DNA from 4 places in the Serratia sp. BNK-23 genome. Region 3 is predicted to be linked to each of the others. Evidence: predicted binding sites of a transcription regulator. Region 3 holds the regulator's gene; each other region holds the start of a gene.
What was found. Region 3 encodes LexA, which represses DNA repair genes until DNA is damaged. Its sites were predicted from a motif close to TNCTGTATGTACATACAGNA; they were not measured.
Positions count from the first base shown of each region.

Region 1 (7,579 bases), 2.3 Mb from region 3:
TAACCACCTCAACCTGCGGTTTTATCCTGCTGGGCGCCTTAGGGCAACGTTACGCCACCATCGCCTTCGGCGCGCTGCTGATCGCGGTTTACACCATGCTCGGCACCGCCATGTACGATGCCTGGTATCAGCAACCGCTGCTGCTGGTGATCGGCGCGCTGTGGTATAACCTGCTGACGCTGGCGGGCCACCTGCTGTTCCCTATCCGGCCGCTGCAAGAGAACCTGGCACGCTGCTACGAGCAGCTGGCCAACTATCTGGATGCCAAGGCCAACCTGTTCGATCCCGACGCCGAACGCGACGCCGACCTGCCATGGATGGATGTCGCGATGGCCAACAGCGCGTTGGTCGCGTTGCTGAACCAGACCAAAGCCTCGCTGCTGACGCGCCTGAAAGGCGATCGCGGCCAACGCGGCACCCGCCGCACCTTGCACTACTATTTTGTCGCGCAGGATATCCACGAACGCGCCAGCTCTTCCCATGTTCAGTACCACGCGCTCAGCCGGCAATTCCGTCACAGCGATATTTTATTCCGCTTCCAGCGTTTGCTGAGCATGCAGGCGCGCGCCTGCCGCCAGCTGGCACAATCGATCCTGCTGCGGCAAAAATACCAGCACAACCCGCGTTTTGAGCCAGCCTTCAGCCGCATTCAGGAGGCCTTGGCACGCATAACCGAAACCCAGGGCAATTCAGAGCAAACCAAAGCGCTGGCGCACCTGCTGAAAAACCTGCATGCGATCGATGCGCAGCTGGCCAATATCGAGTCAGAGCAGACGCTGGCCAGCGGGCAGGCGGAAGAGAACAGCCTGGCCGACGATCGCTTAACCGGCTGGAGCGACATCCGACTGCGCATCAGTCGCCATTTGACGCCGCAGTCGGCCCTGTTCCGCCATGCGATCCGCATGTCGGTAGTGCTGTGCGTGGGTTACGCCTTCATCCAGTTCACCGGCATGCAACACGGTTACTGGATCCTGTTGACCAGCCTGTTCGTCTGCCAACCGAACTACAACGCAACCCGCCGGCGCCTGGCGCTGCGCATCATCGGCACTCTGGCCGGTATCCTGATCGGCCTGCCAATCCTCTATTTCGTGCCTTCCGTGGAAGGACAACTGGTGTTGATCGTCATCACCGGTGTCCTGTTCTTCGCTTTTCGCACCGTGCAGTATGCCCATGCAACGATGTTCATTACGCTGCTTGTGTTGCTGTGCTTTAACCTGTTGGGTGAAGGTTTCGAAGTAGCAGCCCCGCGCGTTTACGATACCTTGTTGGGTTGCGCCATCGCCTGGGCGGCGGTCAGCTTTATCTGGCCGGACTGGAAGTTCCGCCAACTGCCGGCGATAGTGGATAAAACGCTGAATGCCAACTGTCGCTATCTGGACGCCATTCTGGTGCAATATCATCAGGGTAAGGATAACGGGCTCGCTTACCGCATCGCGCGGCGAGATGCCCACAACAGCGATGCTGAACTGGCTTCGGTCATCTCCAACATGTCCGCCGATCCCAAGGCCGACAAGGCGTTGCAAGAAGCCGCCTTCCGTCTGCTCTGCCTGAACCACACTCTCCTGAGTTATATCTCGGCGTTGGGGGCGCACCGCGAGCGGTTGAATACCCCTGCCACACTCGATCTGCTCAATGATGCCGTGTGTTACGTGGACGGCGCCTTACATCAAGAAGAACGGAACAGCCAGCGCATTGCGCAAGCGCTGGAACAGCTGGCGGAGCGCATTCGCACAGCCGTTCCGGAACCTGAAAGCAAAGAACAGTTGGTTTTGCAGCAGGTGGGGCTAATGCTCGAGCTGCTGCCGGAACTCACCGCACTCCATACCCAAATCAATAAGGCAACCTAATTATTCAGGGCCCGCTCGATGGGCCCTGAACTACTGGCTCATGCCCATGGCGGCGCATAGCCATCGTATGATCGAACCAGCGCACCAGTTCGTTGCGCAATTCGGTCGGCAATGCCGCCTGATGATAGCCGGCTATCGCGCCGCCCAGCGACAGCAGCACGCGCAACCCCAGATTGGTCTGCTGTTGCAGCAGGCGAAGATAGCTACGTTTGGCGCCATGCAGCCGCAGGTCATAGGCATTGCGAATACCCGCTCGCCATAGCAAGCGCTCCATGTTGACATCTATATTTGGCAACGCCTTCAATCTGCCGTGATCGCCGGCCTTGAGCCGCTGCTCTCGGCGCGCTTCCCTGATGGCCTGCCAGGCCAACCCTACCAGCTCGTTGCGTTCCCGCCACAGCGACTCGTCAACCCAGTAATAGCGCAAGGTGATGGGCACACCGCGCTTGGAATAGACCATATTGACCATGCCCCGGGCGCGAAAGGCCGGTTCCATGCTCGCCGTAGCCCGCAAGTACAATTCCCCTTCCGCTACTACCGCAAACATTATCCCTTCAGCCAGCAGCCCATAGCCGCCAAACTGTGATCGTGTTGTGATGGCGCCCAGCGCCGCAAAGCAATTTTTAGCCTGCGCGATCCTTCTCGTCGACATCCTTTTCATAGCGTTCCTCCTTTTTAGGTTCTGGCCGTATTATTTCTCTCATCAATGAAAAAAGTAACGTGAACAACTAATTAGAAAAATACGCACTATCCGCCCGCCTGCCAATCACAAAAACCGCCAGTACAAAAAATGATCGCAATTATGCGAGCCGCTACGAAAATTTGGGTTGATCTTATCCTAAATCAGGGATACTGTATAAACATACAGTAACACGACGGGCGGGAACTTTATGCGTACTCAATCACTCTACCAACCTCATTTCGGCCATGGCTCTTATACAACGCGCAATGTTGCGAAGAACACGGATATCGGCAAAGAGAATGGCTTGATCAGTGAACTTGTTTACAACGAGCGCCAGCCCGCAGTGGCTCAATTACTGTTGCCCCTGCTGCTGCAATTGGGCAAACAGTCTCGCTGGCTTCTGTGGCTGACGCCGCAGCAAAAATTAAGCAAGCAATGGCTGCAGCAATCCGGTCTGCCTGTAGATAAAATGGTGCAACTGAGCCAGATCAGCCCGGTGAATACGGTCGAGGCGATGGAAAAAGCGCTGCAAACGGGAAATTACAGCGTGGTTCTCGGCTGGTTGCCCGAGCTAACGGAGGAGGATCGTCTAAAATTAAGACGTGCGGCAGAATTGGGTAATGCCTATGGGTTTATCATGCGCCCTCAACGTGACATTAGCCCGACTCACGGACACTGTTCTACCCTAAAAATTCACTCTTCTTTGTATCATTAAGTAAATTTAGGATTTTTCCCATCATTTTCGCACCCCCTAAGCGGAACCTTTGTGGGGGAAGGCAAAAAGCGAGTCCGGCTGCGGTTTGGCAGGCAAAAACGCTCGATGAATCGCCGCTTTTTTAGGCTAAGAATGTTAGCAAATATGTACGATTCCGCGTTTTTTTTTAGAGCCTTATCACATCACACTTGTAACTTTCGCGCCACGTTGTAGACTTTACATCGCCAAGGTTGCTCTATAACGTCAGAAAAACTGGCGAGTAACAAACGAGGGCTTAAACCTTGGCGAAGGAATTTAACCAAGGGCTTAAACAGCTTTAAAGCTCATTGCCTATTTGGATGATAACGAGGCGCAAAATGAAAAAGACAGCTATCGCATTAGCAGTGGCACTGGCAGGTTTCGCTACCGTAGCGCAAGCCGCTCCAAAAGATAACACCTGGTACACCGGTGCTAAACTGGGCTGGTCCCAGTACCACGACACTGGTTTCTACGGTAACGGTTACCAGAACGGTATCGGCAACGGCCCAACCCACAAAGATCAGCTGGGTGCCGGCGCGTTCCTGGGCTACCAGGCAAACCAATACCTGGGCTTCGAGCTGGGCTATGACTGGCTCGGCCGCATGCCTTACAAAGGCAGCGTGAACAACGGTGCTTTCAAAGCGCAGGGCGTTCAACTGGCCGCTAAACTGAGCTACCCAATTGCTGACGATCTGGACATCTACACTCGTCTGGGTGGTATGGTATGGCGTGCAGACTCCAAAGCTAACTACGGCCGTACTGGTCAGCGTCTGAGCGACCACGACACCGGCGTTTCTCCGCTGGCTGCTGTTGGTGTTGAATACGCACTGACCAAAAACTGGGCTACCCGCCTGGATTACCAGTTCGTAAGCAACATCGGTGACGCAGGTACCGTTGGCGCACGTCCAGACAACACTATGCTGAGCCTGGGCGTTTCTTACCGCTTCGGTCAGGATGACGTAGTTGCTCCAGCACCAGCTCCGGCTCCAGCTCCAGTTGTTGAAACCAAGCGTTTCACTCTGAAGTCTGACGTGCTGTTCAACTTCAACAAATCTACTCTGAAAGCAGAAGGCCAGCAGGCTCTGGATCAGCTGTACACCCAGCTGAGCTCCATGGATCCTAAAGACGGCTCCGTAGTTGTTCTGGGTTACACCGACGCCGTTGGTTCTGACCAGTACAACCAGAAACTGTCTGAACAACGCGCACAGAGCGTTGTTGACTACCTGGTCTCCAAAGGCATCCCGTCAGACAAAATCTCTGCACGTGGTATGGGTGAAGCAGATGCAGTTACAGGCAACACCTGTGGCTACAAATCTGGCCGCGCTACCAAAGCTCAGATCGCTTGCCTGGCACCAGATCGTCGCGTAGAGATCGAAGTTAAAGGTATCAAAGACGTTGTAACTCAGCCTCAGGGCTAAGTTTACTCGCCTAATAAAAAACCCCGCCAATGCGGGGTTTTTTTTCGTCCTCTTGTTGCCAGAACATTCAATGCCTGGCGCCATAGGGGCGTTCTCACGCGCTTACTTGGGATCTTTGCCAAGAATCGCCTTCAAGTCTTCTTTCAACGACGACATCTGGTTCGCATACTTTTCTTTGCGTTCAGCGTCTTCGATAAGCTGCACGACGGTTTCCGACAGCGTAACGCCACGGCGGCGCGCCAGGGCAGCCAATCGTTGCCAAACCAAAAACTCCAGATCGATAGATTTTTTACGCGTATGCTGGTGTTCTGCGTTAAAATGACGTTTGCGGCGGGCGCGGATCGTTTGTTTCATCCGGTTATCCAGTTCCGGATTCATATGAGCGGCAATCCATGCAAGTACCTTTACCGGCTCATTTTCCAGCTTCAGCAGCTCGTTAACCGCCTCCTGAGCAGCGCTGTTTTCAATGTAGCGGGTAATGAGTTCCCCTTCCCGATGCTTTTTCACCAGGTACTTCCATTTCCAACCGCTCTCCAGATTTTCCAGTTGCTGATATTTCATCTTGAGCTCTTCAGTGACCGCGTAACTTCAAATAAGCATAACAGCTTTGCGCCGAATTTCCCCGGCAATTAAACCGTCTTTTAGACTGTTTTTTGCACAGTCACTGCGCGATGTCAAACTCCCTGATGCCAACTGGCACTCCACATGTATCAAGCCGCCGTTATTCTTGTATAATCGCCCTTTCCCTTTTTAACGATTGCATCTAACACTTTGACCAATAACCGACTTGAATGGCAATCTTTATTGCCGGACGTAACGCCTTATCAGGCGATATTTGATACCGCCGCTCAGTTGGCACCCGTGCCCTTTTCCGCCATTCAGCCTCGGCTGGAAAATGCCCTGACGCTATTTTGCCACCCCCAATCGCCACCGCGTTTCATGCTGTTGAAAGCGCAAGAAACGCGAGAGTATCTGGAACTGATCGCTCACGCCGTCAAACCACTGCTGCCGAAAAATACGGCATGCCGCGGCAGCCACTATGTCATTCAGGATGGCAAGGTCAGCGTCGAGCCAGCCAGCCGTGGCGATGAACCTTTTGCCGCCGGCGGCGCTTGTCTGTTCCAGGAGTGGATTGAACCGGAACAGCTGTTTGGCTGCGTACGGATCCACAATGGCGACATTACCCTGCAGCCGGGTCTGGTGCACCAGGCCAACGGCGGCATTCTGATTCTGTCGGCGCGGGCGCTGCTTGCTCAGCCGTTGCTGTGGCTGCGGCTGAAGCAAATGATCGGCCAGCGCCAGTTCCACTGGGTTTCGCCAGACGAAACCCGCCCGCTGCCGGTAGCCATTCCACCGATGCCGCTGGATCTGCGGCTGATTGTAGTCGGCGATCGTCACGGCCTGGCCGATTTTCACGATATCGAGCCGGAACTGAGTGAACAAGCGATCTACGGTGAATTCGAAGACGATCTGCAGCTGACTGAAGTTGATGATATGACGCAGTGGTGCGGTTACGTCAACGGCGTGATTGCCGACCAGCAATTGCCGATGCTGGCGAACGACGCCTGGCCGCCGCTGATCGTCCAGGCTGTGCGTTACAGTGGCGATCAGGGCATTCTACCACTCTCGCCGGTTTGGCTTGGCCAGCAGCTATCCGAAGCCGCACTGTATGCCGAAGAAGATCTCATTACGGCCAAAGCGTTCGAGGCGGCGTTAAATGCCCGAGAATGGCGCGAAAGCTATCTGGCCGAGCGTATGCAGGATGAGATTGAGTTGGGTCAGATCCTGATTGAGACCGAGGGTGAAGTGGTCGGACAGATCAACGGTCTGTCTGTCCTGGATTATCCCGGTCATCCACGCAGCTTTGGCGAACCGTCACGGATCAGTTGCGTTGTGCATCTCGGCGACGGCGAGTTCACCGACGTCGAGCGCAAAGCCGAACTGGGCGGCAACCTGCACGCTAAAGGCATGATGATCATGCAGGCGTTTCTGATCGCCGAACTGGATCTTGATCAGCAGCTGCCCTTCTCCGCTTCCATCGTCTTTGAGCAATCTTATGGTGAAGTGGACGGTGACAGCGCCTCGCTGGCTGAGCTATGCGCATTGGTCAGCGCCCTGTCACAGCAACCGATCACCCAGCAGATCGCCGTCACTGGCTCCGTCGACCAATTCGGCAACGTACAGCCGATAGGTGGCGTTAACGAAAAGATCGAAGGTTTCTTCGAGGTTTGTGTACGCCGCGGCCTGACGGGCAAACAGGGTGTCGTATTGCCCGTGACCAACGTGCGCCATCTGTGTCTGCGTCAAGATATCGTCGACGCGGTGCGCGAGGGGCAGTTCCATCTGTGGGCGGTAGAGAGCGCGGCGGAAGCCTTGCCTTTGCTCACAGGTTGCCTCTACTCTGACGAACAACAGCCGAATTTGTTGGCGGCCATTCAGGAACGGATTGCGCAGGTGAGCCTGCAGGAACGCCGTCGTCCTTGGCCGCTGCGCTGGCTCAACTGGTTCAACCACGGCTGATCGGACTTGTTCAGCGTACACGTGTTAGCTAACCTGCGTCCTTCATTAAAATAAGGCTTACTGAGAACATGGTAGATAAACGCGATTCCTATACGAAAGAAGACCTCGAAGCATCCGGCCGTGGCGAGCTGTTCGGCGCCGGTGGCCCACCGTTGCCGGCAGGTAACATGTTGATGATGGACCGCGTGGTCAAGATGACCGAAGACGGCGGGACTCACAACAAAGGTTATGTGGAAGCGGAGCTGGATATTAATCCGGACCTATGGTTCTTCGGTTGCCACTTTATCGGCGATCCGGTCATGCCAGGCTGTCTGGGCCTGGATGCGATGTGGCAGTTGGTTGGTTTCTACCTCGGTTGGCTGGGTGGCGAAGGCAAAGG
Region 1 covers NZ_CP179900.1:3,122,336-3,129,914, forward strand. Annotated here, with positions in the region: gene yccS (YccS family putative transporter) at 1-1,847, shown strand, start outside; gene ACMGF9_RS14945 (TfoX/Sxy family DNA transformation protein) at 1,852-2,508, opposite strand; gene sulA (SOS-induced cell division inhibitor SulA) at 2,738-3,244, shown strand; gene ompA (porin OmpA) at 3,601-4,680, shown strand; gene matP (macrodomain Ter protein MatP) at 4,783-5,241, opposite strand; gene ACMGF9_RS14965 (AAA family ATPase) at 5,452-7,200, shown strand; gene fabA (bifunctional 3-hydroxydecanoyl-ACP dehydratase/trans-2-decenoyl-ACP isomerase) at 7,269-7,579, shown strand, end outside.
Region 1: the regulator LexA is predicted to act here: its motif matches at 2,698-2,717, upstream of sulA (SOS-induced cell division inhibitor SulA).

Region 2 (7,579 bases), 2.2 Mb from region 3:
TGCACTTCCTGATCGCGCACGAATGCGCCATGTACGCGCACCGGGATCGAGGAGTTCGGCGCCAGATAAAGCATATCACCCATGCCCAGCAAGGACTCGGCGCCCCCCTGATCGAGGATGGTGCGAGAGTCGATCTTGCTCGACACGGTAAAGGCGATACGCGTCGGGATGTTGGCCTTGATCAGGCCGGTGATCACATCCACCGACGGACGCTGGGTCGCCAGCACCAGGTGGATACCCGCCGCACGCGCTTTCTGCGCCAGGCGAGCGATCAACTCTTCGACCTTCTTGCCCACCGTCATGATCAGATCGGCGAATTCGTCGACCATCACCACGATGTACGGCTCTTTCTCCAGCACCGGCGGCGTGATGTCCATGCTGTCGGTCGGCTTCCAGAATGGATCCGGGATCGGACGCCCCATCGCTTCGGCCTGATCGACGCGCTCGTTGTAGCCGGCCAGGTTACGCACGCCCAGAGCTGACATCAGCTTGTAGCGGCGTTCCATTTCACCCACGCACCAGCGCAGCGCGTTGGCGGCGTCTTTCATGTCGGTGACCACGTCGGTCAACAGGTGTGGAATGCCTTCGTAAACCGACAGCTCCAGCATTTTCGGGTCGATCATGATAAAGCGCACTTCTTTCGGCGTGGCCTTATACAAGATGCTCAGGATCATGGCGTTGACCCCGACCGACTTACCGGAACCGGTGGTACCGGCGACCAGCAAGTGCGGCATTTTGCCCAGATCGGCCACTACCGGTTCGCCGGAGATGTCTTTACCCAATACGATGGACAGCGGCGACGGATTGTCACGGAAAGCCGGGCAATCCAGCACTTCGCGCAGATACACCGTTTGCCGTTTGGCGTTCGGCAGCTCCAGACCGACATAAGGCTTGCCGGGGATGACTTCCACCACGCGCACCGCCGAAGTCGACAGCGAGCGCGCCAGATCGCGCGACAGGTTGGAAATGCGCGCCGCTTTAACGCCCGGTGCCAGATCCAGCTCGAAGCGGGTGATGACCGGCCCCGGCAGGATGTCCACCACGTCGGCTTTCACGCGGTAATCAGCCAGGCTGGCCTCCACCAGGCGCGCCTTCTGTTCCAGCGCGAAGGAATCGACCGGCTCCACCTCTTTCGGCGCTTCGGTCAACAGATCCAACGTCGGCAGCGGCGTGGTCGGCTTCTGCAGCGGCTGATCGTTGCGCATCAGGAACGGGTGAATCAGGCTGTCCATCGCCGGATGTTGCTCGGCCTGAGCTTGCTGAGGCTGCTGCTGCGCCGGTTGCTGCGGCTGCTGATATTGCGGCTGCGACGGCTGTTGATACTGCTGTTGCTGCGGCTGCTGGTATTGCTGCGGCGGCTGTTGGTATTGTTGAGGCGGCTGATGCGATTGCTGAGGTTGAGCCGCAGGCGCCACAGGCTCAAACTGACCGAACGGCACATCGTCCTCTTGCTCGCTTTGCTGTTCAATGCGCTCTTCAAGCTGCGGGGACAGCGTGAACATTGGCTCGCTCGGGCCATCGTCCACCAGATCCGCCATCGGCGAGAAGCTGAAAGCATTGCGGGTATCGATCGGGCTGGTGGCCGGTGCCTGCGGAGCAGGTGCTTGCTGGCCGTAGCGCGCCTGCTGCTGCTCCTCTTCGTCGTCCTGTTGATAGCCTTCGCCGTAGCGTTGGTGCTGCTGCTCGGCAAACGCCTTGCTCAGCTCGGCTTCCTGCAATGCGCTCTCGTCATCTTGTTGCTCAGACGCGTAGCTTTCGCCATAGCGCTGGCTTTGCTGCTCGGCAAACGCCTGACGCAGCGCGGCTTCCTGTAGCGCCTCTTCTTCCTGCGGGTTCACCACCGCCTCTGTCTGGCGCTGCTCCTGTTCGGCCGCACGCTGCGAAGGCAGCTTGATGCCGTAGGAAGCCAGTTCGCGACGGGTCGGGATGCGCACCGGATTCGGCCGCGGCAGTTCAGGGCCGATGCCCTGCTTAACCTGCGGATTGCCGTCGCTGGTCGCCGTGAAGGCCGGCATAAAGGTCGCCGCCGCGGCACCTGCAGCAGCAGCGGCTGCCGCCGTATCCGGCTGCGGTTTGGCGCCGGTGGCGCTGAAACCGCTCGAATTGCCGATGTCGACGCTGTCACGCTGTGCGGCGGTAAAATCAAAGGGAGAACGCGCCGGCGGCTGCGGTGCGGCCGGCTCTTGCCAGTTGCCGAGGCGCGGCTCATCGTCATCCTGATAAGGATCGACAGGACGCGTCGCCTTAGGCGCGGGCGTTTCTTCCGGGATCTCGAAGGAATACAGCGGCGGCGTAGCGTCTTGCGCCGGGGCGCTCACCGGGTGCTGATTGACAGAGGCCGGCGCGGCCGGCGCCACCGTCACCGACGGCGCCTGTGTGGCGATCGGCGCTGCAACGGGCTCGTGGATCTCTGCCTTCACCGCCGGTGCAGGCGAAGCCGCCGGCGCGATGGATGCGGCTTCTGCTTCAAGCTCGCCATCGTCGGCGCGCAGGCCGCTGAGCAACGGATCGGCGGCGTCTTCCGCCGCCGCTTTGGCGCTTTCGGTGACCGAAGGCGCGGAGAATAGCACGTCGTCATCGGCGGCCGCGGCTCCGGCGGCGGTCGCGGCAACCGCTGCGGCGGCGCCCTTCCCTGCCTGCTCAGGCTCGTCGTCGACGTAACGCTCGTCATCCTCAAAATAACGCTCTTCGCGACGTGAGCGATTGGTCATCACCGTCGCGACGCCCAGCACCGCCCCGCCGATCTTCTCGGCGATCACCAGCCAGGACCAGCCGGTAAACAGCGTCAACCCCGCCGCCCATACGCACAGCAGCGCCAGCGTAGCGCCGATGCCGTTGAACCACGGCAACATGGCGTTGCTCAGCAGGCTGCCGATCACGCCGCCGGAAGCGAAGTAATAGAGATCGTCGACGTTCAGCGCCGCCAGCCCGCAGGAGGTGAGCACTAACGCCAGGGTGCCGATCAGGCGCAGGGAAAGCGCGAAATAGTCGATGTAGTCTCTGTTGCTGCGTTGGCGATAAGCCGCCCAGCACAGGACCAGCATGATCGGCGGTATCGCGTAGGCGAGCACCCCGAAGGTGAAGAACAGCGTATCGGCCAACCAGGCCCCGACACCGCCGCCCAGATTGTGAATCGGCTCATGCCACGCGGTCTGCGACCAGCTTGGGTCAGACGGATTGAAACTGACCAACGCAGCCATGAGGTAAACGGCAAAAATCGCTACCACGATAAGCACAGCTTCCAGCAAACGCCGGCCACTGCTGAGTCTTTTCAGGGTAACTTCTTTATCTTCTGTATATTCCTGGCTCAAGAAAGGCTCTCCAGGTTCCTGTTAGCTGACATAGCAACAGCGCCGAGAAACTGCCCCGGCGCCGAAACTGTATGAATAAACAGGAGTGTAACCAATTTAATCAGGTTTTGCACCTGCACCTTACCGTGTTTTGATAACCAGACGGTTACTCTGTTTCACTTCTTCCATCACTACGTAGGTACGGGTGTCGTTAACCCCCGGCAAACGCAGCAAGGTTTCGCCCAGCAATTTGCGGTAAGCCGACATGTCCGGTACGCGGGTTTTCAACAGGTAGTCGAAATCGCCGGAAACCAGATGACACTCCTGAATCTCTTCAAGCTTCTGCACTGCCGAGTTGAATTGCTCAAACACATCCGGCGCGCCGCGGTTCAGCGTGATCTCCACGAAAACCAGCAGGGACGCATCCAGATAATGCGGGTTAAGCAATGCGGTATAGCCATGAATGAAACCCTGGCGCTCGAGACGGCGCACGCGTTCCAAACATGGTGTTGGGGATAACCCCACGCGCTTCGAAAGCTCGACGTTCGAAATACGCCCATCCTTCTGCAGCTCATTCAGGATGTTGCGGTCGATACGGTCAAGATCTTTACCCGGGCGTTTCTTGTTGTCTGCCATTATTATTGTCTCTCTTATTTTCTTCCGTGCACTTGCCACACCCTAGCCAACGTCAATGTGTAAGGGTTCGTTCCAAGCGAAGACCCGATGCCTGTCATATGCTTCTTCACTACCATCATTCCACGCCGCGCAGCCTGTCTGTCCAACTCCGCGCGATGCAGGTAACGACGTTTAGGTCGAGAAAAAATCAGCAAACGCTTGCGCGCTCTGCTCCGCACACCCATCGCGCATTGCCGCCTCGCGGTGCTAATACGTACGATTTGCTGGTGTTACGGGGATAATTTCTTCTTCCTATGATGTTTTCGCAAATGCGCAGCGGATTGTCAAAGTAAAAGAAGCAAAATCAGAACAACGTACCGTCACGAAAAGTCTGCATCCCATTTTTGGTTATGAATCGCTGGCAGATAAACCCCGGCGGGGAGCGGCTGAAGTCGCAGAATGCGCCGTTTTTGCGCGGTTGGCGATTCAGCGGCCGAATGCGGCTTTGATAAGGTAAATTTCTGCGTTCGGCGTACGATTTGCCGACAGCGGGTGCATTAATAGGCGACAACTATCATACAAATCGTTAACAACGTCGCCCGGCGCTTTTTTTACTGCGCCATTTTCCCTACAATCGGCTTCATTGTCCGCCATTGTGGAATAAAGAGGTTATTCATGGGCACGGCTAAACATAGCAAATTACTGATTCTGGGCTCCGGCCCGGCCGGTTACACCGCCGCCGTCTACGCGGCGCGCGCCAACCTGAATCCGGTGCTGATCACCGGTCTGGAGCAAGGCGGCCAGCTGACCACCACCACCGAAGTGGAAAACTGGCCGGGCGACGCCGAAGGCCTGACCGGCCCGGCGCTGATGGAGCGCATGCGCGAGCACGCGGAGAAGTTCCAGACTGAAATCGTCTTCGATCATATCAACAGCGTCGATCTGCAGCAGCGTCCGTTCCGCCTGTTCGGCGACAGCGGCGAATACAGCTGCGACGCGCTGATCATCGCGACCGGCGCCTCCGCCCGCTACCTTGGCCTGCCTTCCGAAGACGCCTTCAAGGGCAAAGGCGTTTCCGCCTGCGCGACCTGCGACGGTTTCTTCTACCGCAACCAGAAAGTCGCGGTGGTTGGCGGCGGCAACACCGCCGTTGAAGAGGCGCTGTACCTGTCCAACATCGCCGCCGAGGTTCACCTGATCCACCGTCGCGACAGCTTCCGCTCGGAGAAGATCCTGATCGACCGGCTGATGGAAAAAGTGAAAAGCGGCAACATTGTGCTGCACACCGACCATACGCTGGACGAAGTGCTGGGCGATGAAATGGGCGTGACCGGCGTGCGCATCCGCAGCACCAAAGCGGAAAACGAAACCCGTGAACTGGAACTGGCCGGCGTGTTCATCGCTATCGGCCACAGCCCGAACACCGGCATCTTCGGCGGCCAGCTGGAGCTGGAAAACGGCTACATCAAGGTACAGTCCGGCATTCACGGCAATGCGACCCAAACCACTATCCCCGGCGTCTTCGCCGCAGGCGACGTGATGGATCACGTCTACCGCCAGGCGATCACTTCCGCCGGCACCGGCTGTATGGCGGCGCTGGACGCAGAACGTTACCTGGACGGCATCGCCGGCGCGGAAGTCTGCTAAGACGTTTTCATCATCGGCAAAAAGCGGCTCTCGAGCCGCTTTTTTTGTTTCTGGGTTTAGCAATCTCTCCTTCCCATCTGTTATAGCCATATTTGCCCGCTTTATTCTTTTCAGTCTGCCGGGTGACGAGGTAACATGAGGCCTCGCTTGTTTGTCGCCGATTGCGCCAAACACTATTATTTAACAGTACGTTAACCCAGCCCGTAACAAACGGGCGCCGGCGACGCAGACGCATATCTGATGAAAAAAACCAGACAGCAACAGTTAACCCGTTGGCTTAAAACCCAGAGTTCGTTAGCGCAGCGTTGGCTGCGCCTTTCCATGCTGTTGGGGCTGTTCAGCGGCCTGCTGATCGTGGCGCAGGCGTGGCTGCTGGCCAGCCTGCTGCACGCCCTGATCATCGAGCACATCCCGCGCGAACAGCTGATCCCTTCGTTTATCTGGCTGATCGTCGCGTTCGCATTGCGGGCGCTGTTGAGCTGGCTGCGGGAGCGGGTCGGTTTCCAGTGTGGCCAGGTGATCCGTCAGCGCATGCGCCAGCAGGTGCTGGATAAGTTGCAGCAGCTCGGCCCGGCCTGGATCCAGGGCAAACCGGCGGGCAGTTGGGCCAGCATCATCGTCGAGCAGATCGAGGATATGCAGGACTATTACTCGCGCTATCTGCCGCAGATGTATCTGGCGGTCTTCATCCCGCTGCTGATCCTGATCGCCGTTTTCCCGATCAATTGGGCCGCCGGTTTGATTCTGTTGGCGACCGCGCCGCTGATCCCGCTGTTCATGGCGCTGGTCGGTATGGGGGCCGCCGACGCCAACCGCCGCAACTTCGTGGCACTGGCGCGATTGAGCGGCAACTTCCTCGACCGCCTGCGCGGTCTGGACACCCTGCGGTTGTTCGACCGCGCGCAGGCCGAAACCGCGCAAATCGCCAAATCCTCCGAAGACTTCCGCAGCCGCACCATGGAAGTGCTGCGCATGGCCTTCCTTTCTTCCGGCGTACTGGAGTTCTTCGCCTCGATTTCCATCGCCGTGGTGGCGGTGTACTTCGGCTTTTCCTACCTCGGCGAACTCAATTTCGGCAGCTACGGCCTCGGCGTAACGCTGTTTTCCGGTTTTCTGGTGCTGATTCTGGCGCCGGAGTTTTTCCAACCGCTGCGCGATCTCGGCACCTTCTACCATGCCAAAGCACAGGCGGTCGGCGCGGCGGAGGCGCTGGAAACCTTCCTCCGCGCCGAAGGCGAGCAGATGGGCAACGGCACGCGGCAGCTGCCCGCCGATCAGCCGCTGACGTTGCAGGCGAACGCGTTGGAAATCCTGTCGCCGAACGGCGTGCTGCTGGCCGGGCCGCTGAGTTTCACCCTGCAACCGCAGCAGCGCGTGGCGCTGGTCGGGCTGAGCGGCGCCGGTAAAAGTTCGCTGCTCAATCTGCTGCTCGGCTTTCTGCCCTACCGCGGCTCGTTGACCGTCAACGGCGTCGAGCTGCGTGAACTGTCCGCAGAAAACTGGAGGCAACAGTTGAGCTGGGTCGGGCAGAACCCGCATCTGCCGGCGCAAACCTTGCGCGCCAATATCCTGTTGGGCTGCCCGCAGGCCGACGAAGCGCAGCTGCAGCAGGCGGTGGAGCTCGCCTACGTCAGCGAACTGTTACCGTATCTGCCGCAGGGGCTCGACACCGAAGTGGGCGACAACGCCGCCCGCCTGTCGGTCGGCCAGGCGCAGCGCGTGGCGGTCGCCCGGGCGCTGATCGGCCCGCGCCGCTTGCTGCTGCTGGATGAACCGGCCGCCAGCCTCGATGCCCATAGCGAACAACGGGTGATGCAGGCGTTGAATGCCGCTTCGCATCAGCAAACCACCCTGCTGGTGACGCACCAGTTGGAAGATACCGAAGACTACGATCAGATTTGGGTGATGGATAACGGGCGCATCGTGCAGCAGGGCGATTACGCTACCCTCAGCGCCCAGCCGGGCCTGTTCGCCACGCTGATCGCCCATCGCCGCGGGGAGCTTTAATCATGCGCGTTTTGCTGCCG
Region 2 covers NZ_CP179900.1:3,202,977-3,210,555, forward strand. Annotated here, with positions in the region: gene ACMGF9_RS15255 (DNA translocase FtsK 4TM domain-containing protein) at 1-3,311, opposite strand, end outside; gene lrp (leucine-responsive transcriptional regulator Lrp) at 3,432-3,926, opposite strand; gene trxB (thioredoxin-disulfide reductase) at 4,581-5,552, shown strand; gene cydD (heme ABC transporter permease/ATP-binding protein CydD) at 5,793-7,559, shown strand; gene cydC (heme ABC transporter ATP-binding protein/permease CydC) at 7,562-7,579, shown strand, end outside.
Region 2: the regulator LexA is predicted to act here: its motif matches at 3,377-3,396, upstream of ACMGF9_RS15255 (DNA translocase FtsK 4TM domain-containing protein).

Region 3 (7,579 bases):
CGAGATCTTCTTGCTGCGCGCTTCGTCCTCGACCGCTTTTTCGATCGCTTTGGACGCCAACAGCTTGTTGAACAGATCCTGACGGGCCGGCAGACTCGGGCCCACCGCGGCCAGGCGCTGACGCGAGAAGTGCATGCGCGCCACGCGCGCCAGTTTCTGCGCGATGGTTTTATCCGTGCCGTGTTCGGTAGCCATGCGGCGCAGCGACACGGTGTTGGAGAAACGCACGAAGCTGTCGCGGCCGAGCCACAGCACGGCGAAGAATTTCTGCACGCCGTTCAACAGACGCAGGTGCGGCGTGCCGTGGCCTTCGCGGCCCGGCGAACGGCCGAACATCACCGAAACCGGCAGCATCTGAATGTCGAGATCCGGGTTGCTGCGATGCAGATCCAGATAGTCGTGGAACAGCTTTACCGACTCTTCTTTTGGGGTGTAATAGCGGAATACGCGCGGGCCGTCGTGAATGAACACGTAGCTCGGCAGCACGGTGCCGTCGATCTCCAGCGAGTTGAGCGGATCGGGCAGATCCTGCGCCAGGCACTGGGTGCGCAGCGTCAGCAAATCCGCCTTGGAATTGTAAGGTAAAACATACAAAATCGGCCGTGAGGGATCCAACCCTAGCTCGGTAACCGGATCTGAAGGGATGACCTTACTTCTTACCAACAATTTAAGTGGTAAATTCAATATTTTATAATAAATTTTACGCCAACCTGACATAACAACGTGAAGCCTCTTGTTAGCAATGCGCCGCAAGCATACCAGAAACCGGGTAGCAGATCTGTGGTGTTCGAAAACCGAGAGCCGTCAGCGCGGACTGTTCTAGACTCTTTTTATTATGACCGACCTCTGAGAAAGGCACGAAAACATGGCAAACCAAGCAACCGGACTGACCCGCATCATCAAGGCAGCCGGCTATTCTTATAAAGGGCTATCCGCCGCCTGGCAGCACGAAGCGGCTTTCCGCCAGGAACTGGTGGTCACCCTTCTGGCTATCATACTGGCTGTCTGGCTGGATGTGGGTGCGATAGCGCGCATTTTATTGATCGGATCGGTAGCGCTGGTGATGATCGTCGAGATCCTGAACAGCGCGATCGAGGCGGTGGTGGATCGCATCGGCAGCGAACATCACGAGCTGTCCGGGCGGGCCAAGGACATGGGATCGGCGGCGGTGTCGCTGGCGATCGTGCTGGCGCTGTTCGTTTGGGGCACGGTCTTATGGCAGCATTTCGGCTGACGAAAAGCGCCTACTGACTGATTTTTATTTATTCTTCGGTTCCCAATCCGCGCTTACCTGTATATACTCACAGCAAGACTGTATAAACAAACAGGGGGCGGAATGAAAGCACTAACTACCAGACAGCAAGAGGTCTACGATCTGATTCGCGAGCACATTTCGCAAACGGGCATGCCGCCAACGCGTGCCGAGATCGCGATGCGTCTGGGGTTCCGTTCGCCTAACGCCGCCGAAGAGCACCTGAAGGCGCTGGCACGCAAAGGCGTGATCGAAATCGTCTCCGGTGCCTCGCGCGGTATCCGTCTGCTGATGGAAGAAGAAGAAGGGCTGCCGCTGATCGGCCGCGTCGCCGCCGGCGAGCCGCTGCTGGCGCAGCAGCACATCGAAGGGCACTACCAGGTGGATCCTTCCCTGTTTAAACCGAGCGCCGATTTCCTGCTGCGGGTGAACGGCATGTCAATGCGCGACATTGGCATTCTGGACGGCGATCTGCTGGCGGTGCACAAAACGCAAGACGTGCGCAACGGCCAGGTCGTGGTCGCGCGGATCGAAGACGAAGTGACGGTCAAGCGCTTGAAAAAGCACGGCAACGTGGTTGAACTGCTGCCGGAGAACAACGAATTCCAACCGATCGTGGTCGATCTGCGTCAGCAGAATTTCACTATCGAAGGGCTGGCGGTCGGCGTGATCCGCAACGGCGACTGGATTTAATCGCCGCGCCATCACCGCCGCTCCCTGTATCAATCGCCCCTGTTTTGGGGCGTTTTTGTTTCTGACTTCGCCCTTTGTCACTCAGTCACAGGAACATCCCATCATGCGCCTGATTTCCGCTTTCACCAGCGACACCGATAAAGCCCTGTGGCGCCTCGCCCTGCCGATGATCTTCTCCAATATTACCGTGCCGCTGCTCGGGTTGGTGGACACCGCGGTGATCGGCCACCTCGACAGCCCCATTTATCTGGGGGGCGTGGCGATCGGTGCGGTGGCGACCAACTTCCTGTTCATGCTGCTGCTGTTCCTGCGCATGAGCACTACCGGCCTGGCGGCGCAAGCGCTGGGGGCGCAGAACCCCCAGGCGCTGGCGCGCGCCTTTATGCAACCGCTGCTGCTGGCGCTGTTGGCCGGGGTGGCGATCGTCCTGCTGCGCTATCCGCTGATCGAACTGGCGCTGCGGATCGTCGGCGGCGATGCCGACGTGCTGGAACAGGCGCGGCGTTTTCTTGAGATCCGCTGGTTAAGCGCCCCGGCGGCGCTGGCCAACCTGGTGCTGCTGGGCTGGCTGCTTGGCGTACAGTACGTGCGGGCGCCGGTGATCCTGCTGATCGTCGGCAACCTGCTGAACATCGTGCTGGATATCTGGCTGGTGATGGGCCTGGGCTGGAACGTGCGGGGGGCGGCGGCGGCAACCGCCATCGCCGAATACGCTACGCTGCTGCTCGGCCTGTGGTTGGCGTGGCGGGTGATGCGCCTGCGCGGTATTACCCTGCAGATGCTGCGCCAGGCCTGGCGTGGCGATCTGCGTCGCCTGCTGGCGCTCAACCGCGACATCATGCTGCGTTCACTGTTGCTGCAACTGTGCTTTGCGTCGTTGACCATTTTCGGCGCTCGCCTGGGAAGCGAGGTGGTGGCGGTCAATGCGGTATTGATGAATCTGCTGACGTTCACCGCCTATGCGCTCGACGGTTTCGCTTATGCGGTGGAGGCTCATTCGGGCCACGCCTACGGCGCCCGGGACGACAGCCAACTGCGCAAAGTGTGGCACGCGGCCTGCAGGCAGGCAGGGCTGGTCGCGTTGGCCTTCGGCCTGGCGTATGCCGTTACCGGCCAGCAGATCGTGGCAGCCTTGACCTCTTTGCCGGAACTGCGTGCGTTGGCCGCCCATTATTTACCCTGGCAGGTCATTCTGCCGCTGGTTGGGGTGTGGTGCTATTTGCTGGACGGCATGTTTATCGGCGCCACGCGCGGCGCCGAGATGCGCAACAGCATGGCGGTGGCCGCGGCGGGATATGGTATTGCGCTGTTCAGCGTGCCGCTGCTTGGCAACCACGGGCTTTGGCTGGCGCTGGCGGTGTTTCTGGCGCTGCGCGGCCTGGCATTGGGCTGGATTTGGCACCGTCACCAGGTGCGCGGCAGCTGGTTTACTGCCCATTAAACCGGACGTCTTGTTGGGTTAATGGTTAGTTTTTCTTATGATTTTGATCATGTTTGCTTACATGTTTTCAGCCTTGGTCTGTTCGCGTTAGTTCGTTGTTTGTTAGCGTTTTTTGTTTTTATCTTGTTTGTTAATGGTTTTTTATCCTGTGTTTTGGCTTTTTTATTTCCATGTTTAACTAGAATGAATCATGTGGCTGGTAAATGAAGGGGAGCGGTGCTTCTTAAGGTGAAGGGAGCATCCGCCAGAAAAACTTCTGGTTAACCCGGCCGGCGACAGGGATCACTGATTCACCACAGGTTAACGGAGAGACTATGAATAAAGATCAAGCCGACGGTAACTGGAAGCAGCTGAAAGGCAAAGTGAAAGAGAAATGGGGCAAGCTGACCGATGACGATCTGACGGTCATCGAAGGGAAACGCGAACAGCTGGTCGGCAAAATTCAGGAGCGCTACGGTTACCAGAAAGAGGCGGCCGAAAAAGAGGTGAAGGCCTGGGAAGATCACACCAAACACCGCTGGTAACACGCAGGGCCGCCACTGACGGCGGCCGGCAACAGCGCAGGCCGGCGTCGCTCCATCCTCTGGCGCCCCGGCCGCAGGTACAGGGAAGTACCTGACTTCGTCTTACTTCTTCTTGATGGCGATGCTGTGATCGTGTTCGGCGCAGTCATGCTTGCTGTCACAAGCTTCAACTTCAACGCAACCGGCGCACAGGCCATGCGCTTCCACCACGCTGTGCCGCAGCGCAAATCCGGCTTCCTGCGCCAGCTTCTGCAGCGTCTCCTCCACGCCTTCGGTGGTGCGTTCGGTCACCTGGCCGCAGCGATCGCAGATAAACAGCGCGGACGTATGCATCGGCTGTTCGAAGTGGTGGCACAGCACGTAGCTGTTGGCGGACTCCACCCTATGGATAAACCCTTGCTCCAGCAGAAAATCCAGCGCGCGGTAGACCGTCGGCGGCTTGGCCTGCGGTTCGGCGACGCGCAGCAGATCGAGCAGGTCATAAGCGCTGATTGCACCGGGTTGCTGAGTCATCAGACGCAGCACTTCCAGCCGTTGCGGCGTCAATCGCACATTGCGTTGCTGGCAGAGGCGTTCCGCCTGCGCCAGCAGCTTTTCCTGGGTGGTTGAGTTCATCGCAAATATCCCGGTACGTAAAAAAGCCGATTTTACCATGATTACGGCGAATCGCCGAGAGTTGCCCCCTTTTCCCCTGAGGATAGCGCAGAGAAAGGCGCGCTGAGTGCGCTAAAAGAGAGATGCATCACAACTTTTCCCCTCCGCCGGGCGGTAGATCAACGTTGCCGGTTTTAGCGCTGGAGAGCGGGGGGCGAGAGCGGTATAACGCCTTTCACCCGCGTGATGAGCAGGAGCCCTGTGTGATGACGGAAAGAGAGAAACTGTTAAGCGGCCTGGAATACAACAGCCGCGATGAAGAACTGATCGCCCTGTACCATCGGGCGAGGGCGTTGACCAAAAGCCTGGGGGCGCTGGACTCGCATCAGGCGGACGAGAAAAATCGCCTGCTCGGCGAGCTGTTCGGCAACTGGGGTGAGGCGAGCTGGATCGAAACGCCATTCTGGTGCGACTACGGGCAGCATGTCCGCATCGGTAAAAACTGTTTTATCAACGTCAATGCGGTGTTCCTCGACTGCAACACCATCACCATCGGCGACAACACGCTGATCGGCCCCAACGTACAAATCTACACGCCGAGTCATCCGCTGAAGGCCGGTGAACGCTTTACCGGTGACCCGGCTTTTCCTTTCCGCACCTCGGCGCAGCCGGTGTCTATCGGCAGCAACGTCTGGATCGGCGGCAACGTGGTGATCCTGCCGGGAGTGACCATCGGTGACGGCACGACCATCGGCGCGGGCAGCATCGTCACCGGCGACATTCCGGCCAATGTGCTGGCGCTGGGGCAGCCGTGCCGGGTTATCCGCGCGTTGGAATAGGCCGCTTAACACGAATTGGCGGCCAGCGGTTTATCGGCGAGTGCGGGGCAAGGGCGGAGGAGGGGGCTTCTTACGGTGCGAATCGTCGTTTGGCAACTGGCGGTCATCGGCCAAGGCCAGGCGTGCGGCCGCCAGGCGGCTCATGACGGTGCCGATTGGCACCGCCAGCACTTTCGCCGCTTCCCGGTAGGACAGCCCTTCGACATACACCAGAAACAGCGCGTTGCGCTGGGCCGCCGGCAACCGGCTTACGCGCCGCATCACTTCATTGAGCCAGACCGGCTGTTCACCGTTGTCCGCATCGCCAAGCTCTTCCGCCGCCATGCAGCCTTGCCCCTGACGACGATGCTGGGCGCGAACTTCATTGAGCCAAATAGAGTGCAAGATGGCAAACAACCAGCGATCCAGGTGTGAACCGGGGGTGAATTGCGCGGCGCGCTCCAGCGCACGCACGCAGGTTGCCTGCACCAGGTCGTCGGCGACATCCCGCCGGTGCGAAAGCACCAGCGCATAGCGCCACAGGCGGGAGAGATAGTGGCCGAGTTCATCGCGTATCGCATCGCCGCTGATAGTCACCTCCGCAGGCGCGTCGGATCAAGATTCCGGTTGGCGGTCGATGGCTGCCGCCAAATCTCGGTACTCCTCGCACCCGGTGCCGCACAGCGACTGGATCACCAGCAGCTGTTGGCGCGCCAGGTCGGGCCGCCCTTTCAGCATATAGGCTTCTCCCAGGTACTCGCGCACTTTGGGGTATTTCGGATCGAGGGCCACTGATTTTAAATAATAGCCGATACCCTCATCGGTGCGGCCCAGTTTGCGCGTGGCGTAGCCGCGATAATTCAGTGCGACGGCGGTGTTGGGATTTTGCAGCGTGTTGAGCATATCGATCGCTTCCTGATAGCGGCCGCTTTTCGCCAGTGCATAGGCATAGTTAGTGCGGTCGGCGTCGTCGACTTTGCTGCCTTTATCCACCGTGCAGGTCTGGGTTTTACTGTCGTAAACCTGGCCTTTCGGACAGGTCGGCGGGGTTTGGCCGCTGCCGTCGCCGCCCATCGCCAGCGCCGCGCCGGAAAACAGCAGGCAGCCGGCAATGGCCGATGCCAGCAGGCGTTTAATGAAGCTGTTCATGGTTGTGTCCTCAAGGCAGAGGCGCCGTGCGCGCCCGTAATGAGATAACACCTGAACGAGTGAATTTATTCGCCTTACTCCCGCTTATTTACGCCACCGGCAAGGCGGTTTTCCCAACGGCGTCGATTGTCGTTATAATAGCCGTTTGCGGCCGCGCGCCGTTCGTTGAACCCAGACAGACTCAGGTAGCCAGTAACTCAGCATGACGAAAGACAACCACGCCCCAACCTACGCCGCCAATCGCTTCTCCATCGCGCCAATGCTCGACTGGACCGATCGTCATTGCCGTTACTTCCACCGCCTGCTGACCAAGGAAACGCTGTTGTACACCGAAATGGTGACCACCGGCGCGATCATCCACGGCAAGGGCGACTATCTGGCCTATAGCGAAGAAGAGCATCCGGTGGCGCTGCAGCTGGGCGGCAGCGATCCGGCCGCGCTGGCGCACTGCGCCAAACTGGCGGAGCAGCGCGGTTATGACGAGATTAACCTCAACGTCGGCTGTCCGTCCGATCGGGTGCAAAACGGTATGTTCGGCGCCTGCCTGATGGGGCAGGCGACGCTGGTCGCCGACTGCATCAAGGCGATGCGCGACGTCGTATCGATTCCGGTGACGGTGAAGACCCGCATCGGCATTGACGATCAGGACAGCTACGCTTTCCTGTGCGACTTTATCCAGACCGTCGCCGGGCGTGGCGAGTGCGACATGTTCACCATCCACGCTCGCAAAGCCTGGCTCTCCGGCCTCAGCCCGAAAGAGAACCGCGAAGTGCCGCCGCTGGACTACCCGCGCGTTTATCAGCTGAAGCGGGATTTCCCGGCGCTGACCATCGCCATCAACGGCGGGGTGAAAACGCTGGAAGAGGCGCAACAGCACTTGCAGCATCTGGACGGCGTGATGATGGGGCGCGAGGCTTACCAGAATCCGGGCATCCTGGCGCGGGTCGACAGCGAACTGTTCGGCGCGCAGACCGCGGTGCCGGACAGCGTGGCGATCGTCGAAGCGCTGTATCCGTATATTGAGCGCGAGCTGTCCAACGGCACCTATCTCGGCCACATTACTCGCCATATCCTCGGTCTGTTCCAGGGCGTGCCGGGCGCGCGCCAG
Region 3 covers NZ_CP179900.1:310,742-318,320, forward strand. Annotated here, with positions in the region: gene plsB (glycerol-3-phosphate 1-O-acyltransferase PlsB) at 1-717, opposite strand, end outside; gene ACMGF9_RS01450 (diacylglycerol kinase) at 866-1,234, shown strand; gene lexA (transcriptional repressor LexA) at 1,337-1,945, shown strand; gene dinF (MATE family efflux transporter DinF) at 2,049-3,386, shown strand; gene ACMGF9_RS01465 (CsbD family protein) at 3,701-3,910, shown strand; gene zur (zinc uptake transcriptional repressor Zur) at 4,013-4,525, opposite strand; gene ACMGF9_RS01475 (sugar O-acetyltransferase) at 4,771-5,343, shown strand; gene ACMGF9_RS01480 (RNA polymerase sigma factor) at 5,374-5,919, opposite strand; gene ACMGF9_RS01485 (tetratricopeptide repeat protein) at 5,938-6,471, opposite strand; gene dusA (tRNA dihydrouridine(20/20a) synthase DusA) at 6,674-7,579, shown strand, end outside.

Region 4 (7,579 bases), 2.5 Mb from region 3:
CACGTTCAGCGGAATGCTGGCGGCGCTGGAGCGGCTGGTGAACGCGAAGGTGATCACCGGCCACACCTTGCGGAAGAACTTCATCGGGTTAACGCCGGTGAAGGCCAGCAGGACAGCGTGAACCACAAACATGATGGCCAGGCCGATGTACGAAGCCACCACGAAGCTGCCGAGCTTGACGATATCGTGAATGTTGGAACCGGCGACCACTTTGGTCATCAGCGCCAGCACGCCGTACGGCGTCAGCTTCATGACCAGACGCACCAGCTTCATCACCCAGGCCTGCAGGGTGTCGATAGCCACCAGCACGCGCTCGCCTTTCGGCTTGTCGTCTTTCAGCAGCTGCAGCGCCGCCACGCCGAGGAAGGTGGCGAAAATCACCACGCTGATGATCGAGGTCGGGCTGGCGCCGGTCAGATCGGCGAACGGGTTTTTCGGGATGAACGACAGCACCATCTGCGGCACCGTCAGATCGGCCAGTTTACCCACGTAGTTGGTCTGGATCGCCGTCAGGCGCGCGCTTTCCTGCGCGCCCTGCACCAGGCCTTCGGCGGTCAGGCCGAACAGGTTGGTGACCAGCACGCCCACCAGCGCCGAGATCAGCGTGGTGAACAGCAGCGTGCCGATAGTGAGGACGCTGATTTTGCCCAGCGAAGAGGCGTTATGCAGCTTGGCCACCGCGCTCAGGATCGAGGCGAACACCAGCGGCATGACGATCATTTGCAGCAGTTGCACATAGCCGTTACCGACGATGTTGAACCAGCTGATGGATTCTTTCAGTACCGGGTTATCGGAGCCGTACACCAGCTGCAGGCCCAGACCGAACACCACGCCGACCACCAGGCCGACCAGCACTTTTTTCGCCAGGCTCCATTGCTTGTGGCGGGTTTGCGCCAGCAGCAAAAGGAGCGCGACAAACATCAGCACGTTAATCACGAGCGGAAGATTCATCCCCAATGTCTCCAATAATCTTTCTTATAAAAACGACTACGCATCACGTATGTCGCGATGTAAATATCGTAACAGTTTGCTGAGTGGCCTACTTATATCCAAATGGAATTTGATATAGCTTTTTGTGTGTTTTTGTTCGTTTTATATACTTCAAGGTGATGGGTTAGGCGGTTTTTTGTGATCAGAGTCTGATATTTCTGATTTGCTCGACATAGGATTGCACCGGCAGGGTGAAATCACCTTGCCAGCAGATGGCAAACGCCACCAGGCACAGACACAGCACCCGCTCCAGCTGGTTGCCTTTTTGCGAGTTGAGCAGCGGCAGGCGAAAACGCCAGCGGCATGGCCACAACAGCGGCACGCCGGCGGGGGTGAGCATATCGGCCAACAGATGGCTGAAGTAGCCGATGATCATGGCGTGCAGCGCATCGGCCGGGATCGGCCAGCTGCGCGGCACATCAAGCTGAAACAGCGCCATGCCGCCGGCGATCGCCAGCAGGCTGTGGGTGAAACCACGGTGGCCGAAGGCGCGGGCGATGGGCAGGGCAATCCAGCGCAGGCGCTGGCCCAGCACCGACTTGGGGTGATCGATGTCCGGCAGCAGCGAGGTCAGCAGCGCGGCGGGTATGATGTGCCACCAGTCGCCGGTAGCCAGCTCTGGCGTCACTTCCGCCTTCTTGGCGAAGATCGCGCAAGCGACAGAGAATATAAGGTGTCCTTCCGCGGTCATGCTGTTGCGATTCCGGCTGGTAAACTGTTAATTTATCCAGTATATGGGAAAATTCCCAGTAGTGGAAGCAGTTACCCTGTAACCAATTGTTTATTTTCCCCTGTTTTACAACGGCTTGTTACGGCAATGGGTAACAAATCATCGATTTTGACGGTCGAGAACAAAAAGCGGGCAATGGGGGAGTGAAACGGAAAGCAACGAGCGCGGTTTTACGGTGTGCGGCGGGAGGAAGCGGCGGCCTTGAAGCGCGCTGCGTGGCAGTGACAACGCGCTGCGGGCCGTCGCTTTCCCTGCCATGCAGCATAATGAGAACGTCACGCCAATTCAATAAAATGAAACGGTGTTTCGTTTATTTTGCGGTTCGGATCCCTTTTATGCCGCAGGGCGCCGGTGCCCGGCGCCGCAGAATCAGGCAAAGTGGGCAGGGGTGAGCTGTTCGAGGGTCTCCAACTGGTGATCCGCCAGCGCCCAGCGCGGGTCGTGGCGGTATTCGGCGGCCGGGATCACGATGGAACGCATGCGCGCGGCCTTGGTGGCGATCATGCCGTTAAAGGAGTCTTCCAGCGTGATGCAGCGCAGCGGATCGCTGCCCAGGCGTTCGGCGGCGATCAGGTAGACCTCCGGATGCGGTTTGCTGTACGGCAGGTATTCGGCGGAAACCAATTGATCGAAGTAGCCTTCAAGATCGAACATCTTCAGCACCTGCCGTTGCATGTGCAGCGGCGAGGCGGAGGCGAGACCGATGTTCAGTCCCTGGCTGCGGCACAGCTCCAGCGCCTGCCGGACGCCAGGCAGCAGCGGGCGCGTCTCGTGCACCAGCTCGATGGCGCGCTCGATAATCCGCGCCGACACCTCTTCAAGCGTAACCCCTTGCCACGGCATCGCCTGGTACCACATTTTCACCACCAGATCGATGCGCAGCCCCAGCGTGTCCGGCAGCTTGTGACGGTCGGACAGATCCAAGCCCAGCGCGCCGAAGATATCCAGCTCGGCCTGCAGCCACAGCGGTTCCGAGTCGATCAACAAGCCGTCCATATCAAAAATTGCGGTTTCAATGCGTTGCGAATAAGCCATTAGCGGTTAACTCCTGCCGGCGCGGGTGAATGTGCCCGACACTTTATCATCGCCGGTGACGAGACTAAAACCTTTGCCTGCGCGTGTGGCTTTTGCCAAAACGCAGGATATTCCACACCTCGCGCAATTTTAGCCACCAGCGCTGGTGTTGACGCTCGGTGACCTGTTGCAACATGCGCGCATAATCCAGCACCAACCCCGGCGTCCAGGTCATGCTTTCTCCGCGGCTGCGCAGTACCGCCAGCATCCACAGGTTGGGATCCAGCACCAGCAGCAGAAAACGGCGCCACAGATGTTTATCGCCCAGCACGCCTTCCAACGCGCTGTCGAGCGCGCCGATGACCGTGGTGGAGCAGTTGCGCCGGGTCAGATTGTAGGTGGCGTCCTGCCGATAACGCAGCCAGAATGCGCGCAGCGCCGCCGGGTTATAGCGGTAGAATTGAATTTTCTTGTCCGGTGGGCACCAGGCGGCGATCTCGCCCGCCAGGTCGGGCAGGAAACGTCCGTCGACGTTGTTCTGTTCGCCGGCGTGCAGCAACTGACGGAAATCCTGAACGGAATGGCTGATGTCGTTGAGTGGGTAGTGGCTGATATACACATCCGGCGCGAGCGCCAGGGCGGCGTGACCGGTGGAGATATTGCCGCCGCCGTCGACCGCCGCGATGTATCGGTCGACGATGTAACGCCGGCGCGGATCTTTAGCCGCGCCAATCGGTGTCCAGACATACACCGTGAGCGGCGCAGTCTCATCCTCCGGGTGCGGTGGCTGCCGCGCGGGGTGCTGATTCAGAGAGAAGTTTGTCAGTCTGCGGGCGATACGCAATAAAGCCCAGCCGGAAAGCACCATCATCACGCCGAGGCAAAAGGGCACCGTCATCCGATGCGGCGCCGGCCAGCCGACAAAAATCATCAACGAAAGCAGGATCTCGCCGCCGCCCGCCAGCGCTACGGCTTTCCATCGATTGTGCTGAATCACCGTGGAGGAGGCGATGCGCACGGCGCCGTCAAGCAGCAGCGCGCTGCCAAACACCACGGTGGCGACGATGTTATCGTCTGCGGGCACGTCCAACGTTAAAAAAGCCATAAACACGAAGCCCAGCCCCTTCAGCAGCACCGGCCTGCTGGCCGAAGAGCCGATCACCAGCGCGGCGGATACCGCCACCAGCCCCTCCAGCGCCAGGATGACCGCCAGCGCATCCAGCGCCAGCACCGACCGGCCATCCTGCAGTATGTCGAACAGCATCAGCGCCCCTGCGGCTATCCACAGCCAACCGAACAGCACCAGCAGGCGGCGCTGGCCGTGCAGCGCCTGCGCGCCCAGCAATAAGATAATCAGTCGAATCATGGCGGCCTCTGGCTAAACGGATAACGTTATCTCTTCAATGATAGTGCCCGGATGTCGTTAAGCAGTTGATTTCGGCGAATTCGGCTAAGCTTGTAGCACAGCGGGAATGAAGAAAACGGTGGGCGAGTTTCGCCAACTGCAGGTAGACTTAGCCGATTCGGTTACGTCGCTAACAAGGGGAACACATGACGTATCAACAGGCCGGGCGTATCGCCATTTTGAAACGCATTCTCGGATGGGTGGTTTTTATCCCGGCGTTGCTGTCGACGCTGATTTCCGTGCTGGGCTTTATCTATCAGCACAGTGAAAAAACCAAGGGCATCAACGCAGTGATGCTGGATTTTGTCCACGTGATGGTGGACATGGTGCGTTTCAATACGCCGTTCCTGAACCTTTTCTGGTACAACTCGCCGGTGCCGGACGTGGATAAAAGCCTGTTCAGCGGCGCCAATTTGATGTTCATCATCATCTATATATTGATCTTCGTCGGGCTGGCATTGCAGGCTTCCGGCGCGCGCATGTCGCGTCAGGTCAAGTTCATTCGCGAAGGACTGGAAGATCAGATGATCCTGGAGCAGGCCAAGGGCAGCGAAGGGCACACGCGTCAGCAACTGGAGGAACGCATCACGCTGCCGCACCACACCATTTTCCTGCAGTACTTTCCGCTGTACATCCTGCCGATCGTGATTGCGGTGATCGCCTGGTTCGTGATCCGCCTGTTGGGGCAGTTGGCCGGCGCGGCCTGAACCATGAACGGGGCGCCGAGCGGCGCCCCGGAACGTTATGACGCTTCCGGCTGCAACAGCGCCTCCACCGCACGTTGCGCAGCCACCAAATGCTGGCCGCCGAACAGGTTGCTGCGGTTGAGCAGGTAGTACAGCTGATACAGCGGCTGGCGCTCGATAAATCCGGCCCCCAGCGGCCACACGCTCTGATAGCCGTCGTAGATCTGCGGCGGCAGCTCCGGATACAGCGGCAGCATCGCCAAATCGCACTCTCTGTCGCCCCAGTAGCTGGCCGGATCGAACAGTATCGGCCCGTGGGCGGTCATCGCGCAGTTGCCCGGCCACAGGTTGCCGTGCAGCAGGGAAGGCTGCGGCTGGTGGTGCTGCAAGCGCAGATACACCCGATCGACGATGTCGTCGATGTCGCCGAAGGTCATGCCTTTTTCCGCCGCCAGCTGCAGCTGCCAACCGATGCGCTGCTCGGCGAAGAATTCCGACCAGCGGCGTTGCCAGGCGTTGGGTTGCGGGGTGGTGGTCAGATCGCTGTCGAAGTCGAGACCGAACTGCGGTTGCTCGCTCCACTGGTGCAAATGCGCCAGTTGTTGCCCCAGGCAGTAGGCGCCGTGAGCATCGAGGGGTTTCAGCTGCTGATACTCCAGCAGCAGGAAGCTGTAATCGCGATCGCTGCCGACGCCGTACACTTCCGGCACCCGCACGCTTTTGCTGCGCGCCAGCAACGCCAGCTGATCGGCCTCGGCGGTGAATATCGGCAGTTGTTCACGGGCGTCGCATTTCACGAACACCTCGTTGTCACCGTAACTCACGCGCCACGCCGGGTGAATGTCGCCCCCGGGCAGTTCAATCCTTTCGCGTATCTCTGCGCTGCCAAGATGTTCACTTAACAGACGGCTAACGGCTTGCCACATGGTATGTCCCCCTCTGTGCTGCCTGATAATTCATTAGGTTAGCGTCTTTCCCGTGGTGAAAACACGACGCGGCGCACAGCCGGCGTCAAAGGCGGCGATTTTTTCAGCGCCTCGCCAGCTCAAAGTATATACCCTATTGATTAATTTAAGCGCAATACCGGTTGCAACTTGATGACAACGACGGAATGAGCGGGGGGAATGTGATGCGGCGAGTAGAAGGCTTCGCCGCATCGGGGGAATTAACCGCCGGTGAGCGCGCTTTGGTTACGCTGTAACGGGCGTAATTTACTGTACAACAAGGCGATCACGAACAGCACGGCCTGCACGATGACGATGCAGGGCCCGGTGGCGCCGTCGATGTGGAAGCTGATCAGGGTGCCGAGCACGCAGGAGAACACCGACACCACCGTCGCCACCATCAGCATGCGGTCGAAGCGGCGGCACAGCATAAAGGCGATGATGCCGGGGGCGATCAGCATGGCGATCACCAGGATCACCCCCACGGCCTGCAGCGAGGCGACGATGGTCATCGCCAGCAGGCACAGCAATCCGTAGTGCAGCAGCTTGATCGGCAGGCCAATCACCCGCGCATGGTGCGGATCGAAGCAGTACAGCATGAAGTCTTTGCGCTTGAGCAGCACCACCGCCAGGGTGATGCCGGCGATCAGCAAGGTTTGCTTCAGTTCGCCGTCGGTAATGCCCAGCATGTTGCCGAACAGAATGTGGCTCAGGTGCTGGTCGGTATCGATGCGCGAGAACAGCACCAGGCCGAAGGCGAACATGCCGGAAAAGACGATGCCCATCACCGTGTCCTCTTTCACCCGGCTGTTCTCTTTCAGGTAGCCGGTGGCTACCGCGCAAAAGATGCCGGAAAGGAAGGCGCCGATCGCCAGCGGGATGCCGACCACGAACGCCACTACGATGCCGGGCAAGACGGCGTGCGAGATGGCGTCGCCCATCAGCGACCAGCCCTTGAGCACCAGATAGCAGGAGAGCACGGCGCACACCACGCCGGTAACGATGGCGGCGACGATCGCCCGCTGCATGAACGGGTAGGCGAAGGGTTCGCTGAGCAGTTGATACAGGGTGTCCATCAGCGGCCTCCGGTTTGCGAATGTGCCACGCGGCGCCGGGATGCCAGCAGGCCGTGTTTTGGCGCGAAGAAGAACGCCGCCAGGAATACCAGCGTTTGCAGGGTGACGATCACCCCGCCGGTGGCGCCGTCGAGGAAGAAACTCAGGTAGGCGCCGATGCCGCTGGTCAATGCGCCGATGATGATGGCGATAATCACCAGCCGGCTGAAGCGGTCGGTCAGCAGGTAGGCGGTAGCGCCCGGGGTGATCACCATGGCGATCACCAGAATGGCGCCGACGGTTTGCAGCGCGGCGACGGTGCAGGCGCTGAGCAGGGTGAAGAACAGGATCTTCAGCTTCAGCGGCGACAGGCCGATCGACACCGCGTGGCTTTCGTCGAAGAACACCGCCAGCAGATCTTTCCACACCAGGCACAGGATCAGCAGCGAAACGCCGATGATGATTTCCACCTGCAGCACGTCTTCGTCGGCGATGCCGAGGATATTGCCGAAGATGATCGACTGTACGTTGACCGAGGTGGGGTTGAGCGACACGATCAGCAGGCCGACGGCGAAGAAGGTGGAGAAGATAAAGCCGATGATGGCGTCTTCGCGCAGCCGGGTGATGTGGCGCACCAGCGTCATCGCCAGCGCCGCCAGCATGCCGGTGAAGAAGGCGCCGGCGGCGTAGGGCAGGCCGAGGGCGTAGGCGCCGGCCACGCCGGGCACCACCGAGTGCGACAGCGCATCGCCCAT
Region 4 covers NZ_CP179900.1:2,772,538-2,780,116, reverse strand. Annotated here, with positions in the region: gene ACMGF9_RS13135 (L-cystine transporter) at 1-951, opposite strand, end outside; gene ACMGF9_RS13130 (metal-dependent hydrolase) at 1,133-1,681, opposite strand; gene hxpB (hexitol phosphatase HxpB) at 2,090-2,755, opposite strand; gene ACMGF9_RS13120 (HdeD family acid-resistance protein) at 2,820-4,100, opposite strand; gene ACMGF9_RS13115 (YniB family protein) at 4,286-4,846, shown strand; gene ACMGF9_RS13110 (fructosamine kinase family protein) at 4,882-5,751, opposite strand; gene ACMGF9_RS13105 (metal ABC transporter permease) at 5,991-6,845, opposite strand; gene yfeC (iron/manganese ABC transporter permease subunit YfeC) at 6,845-7,579, opposite strand, start outside.
Region 4: the regulator LexA is predicted to act here: its motif matches at 1,704-1,723, upstream of ACMGF9_RS13130 (metal-dependent hydrolase).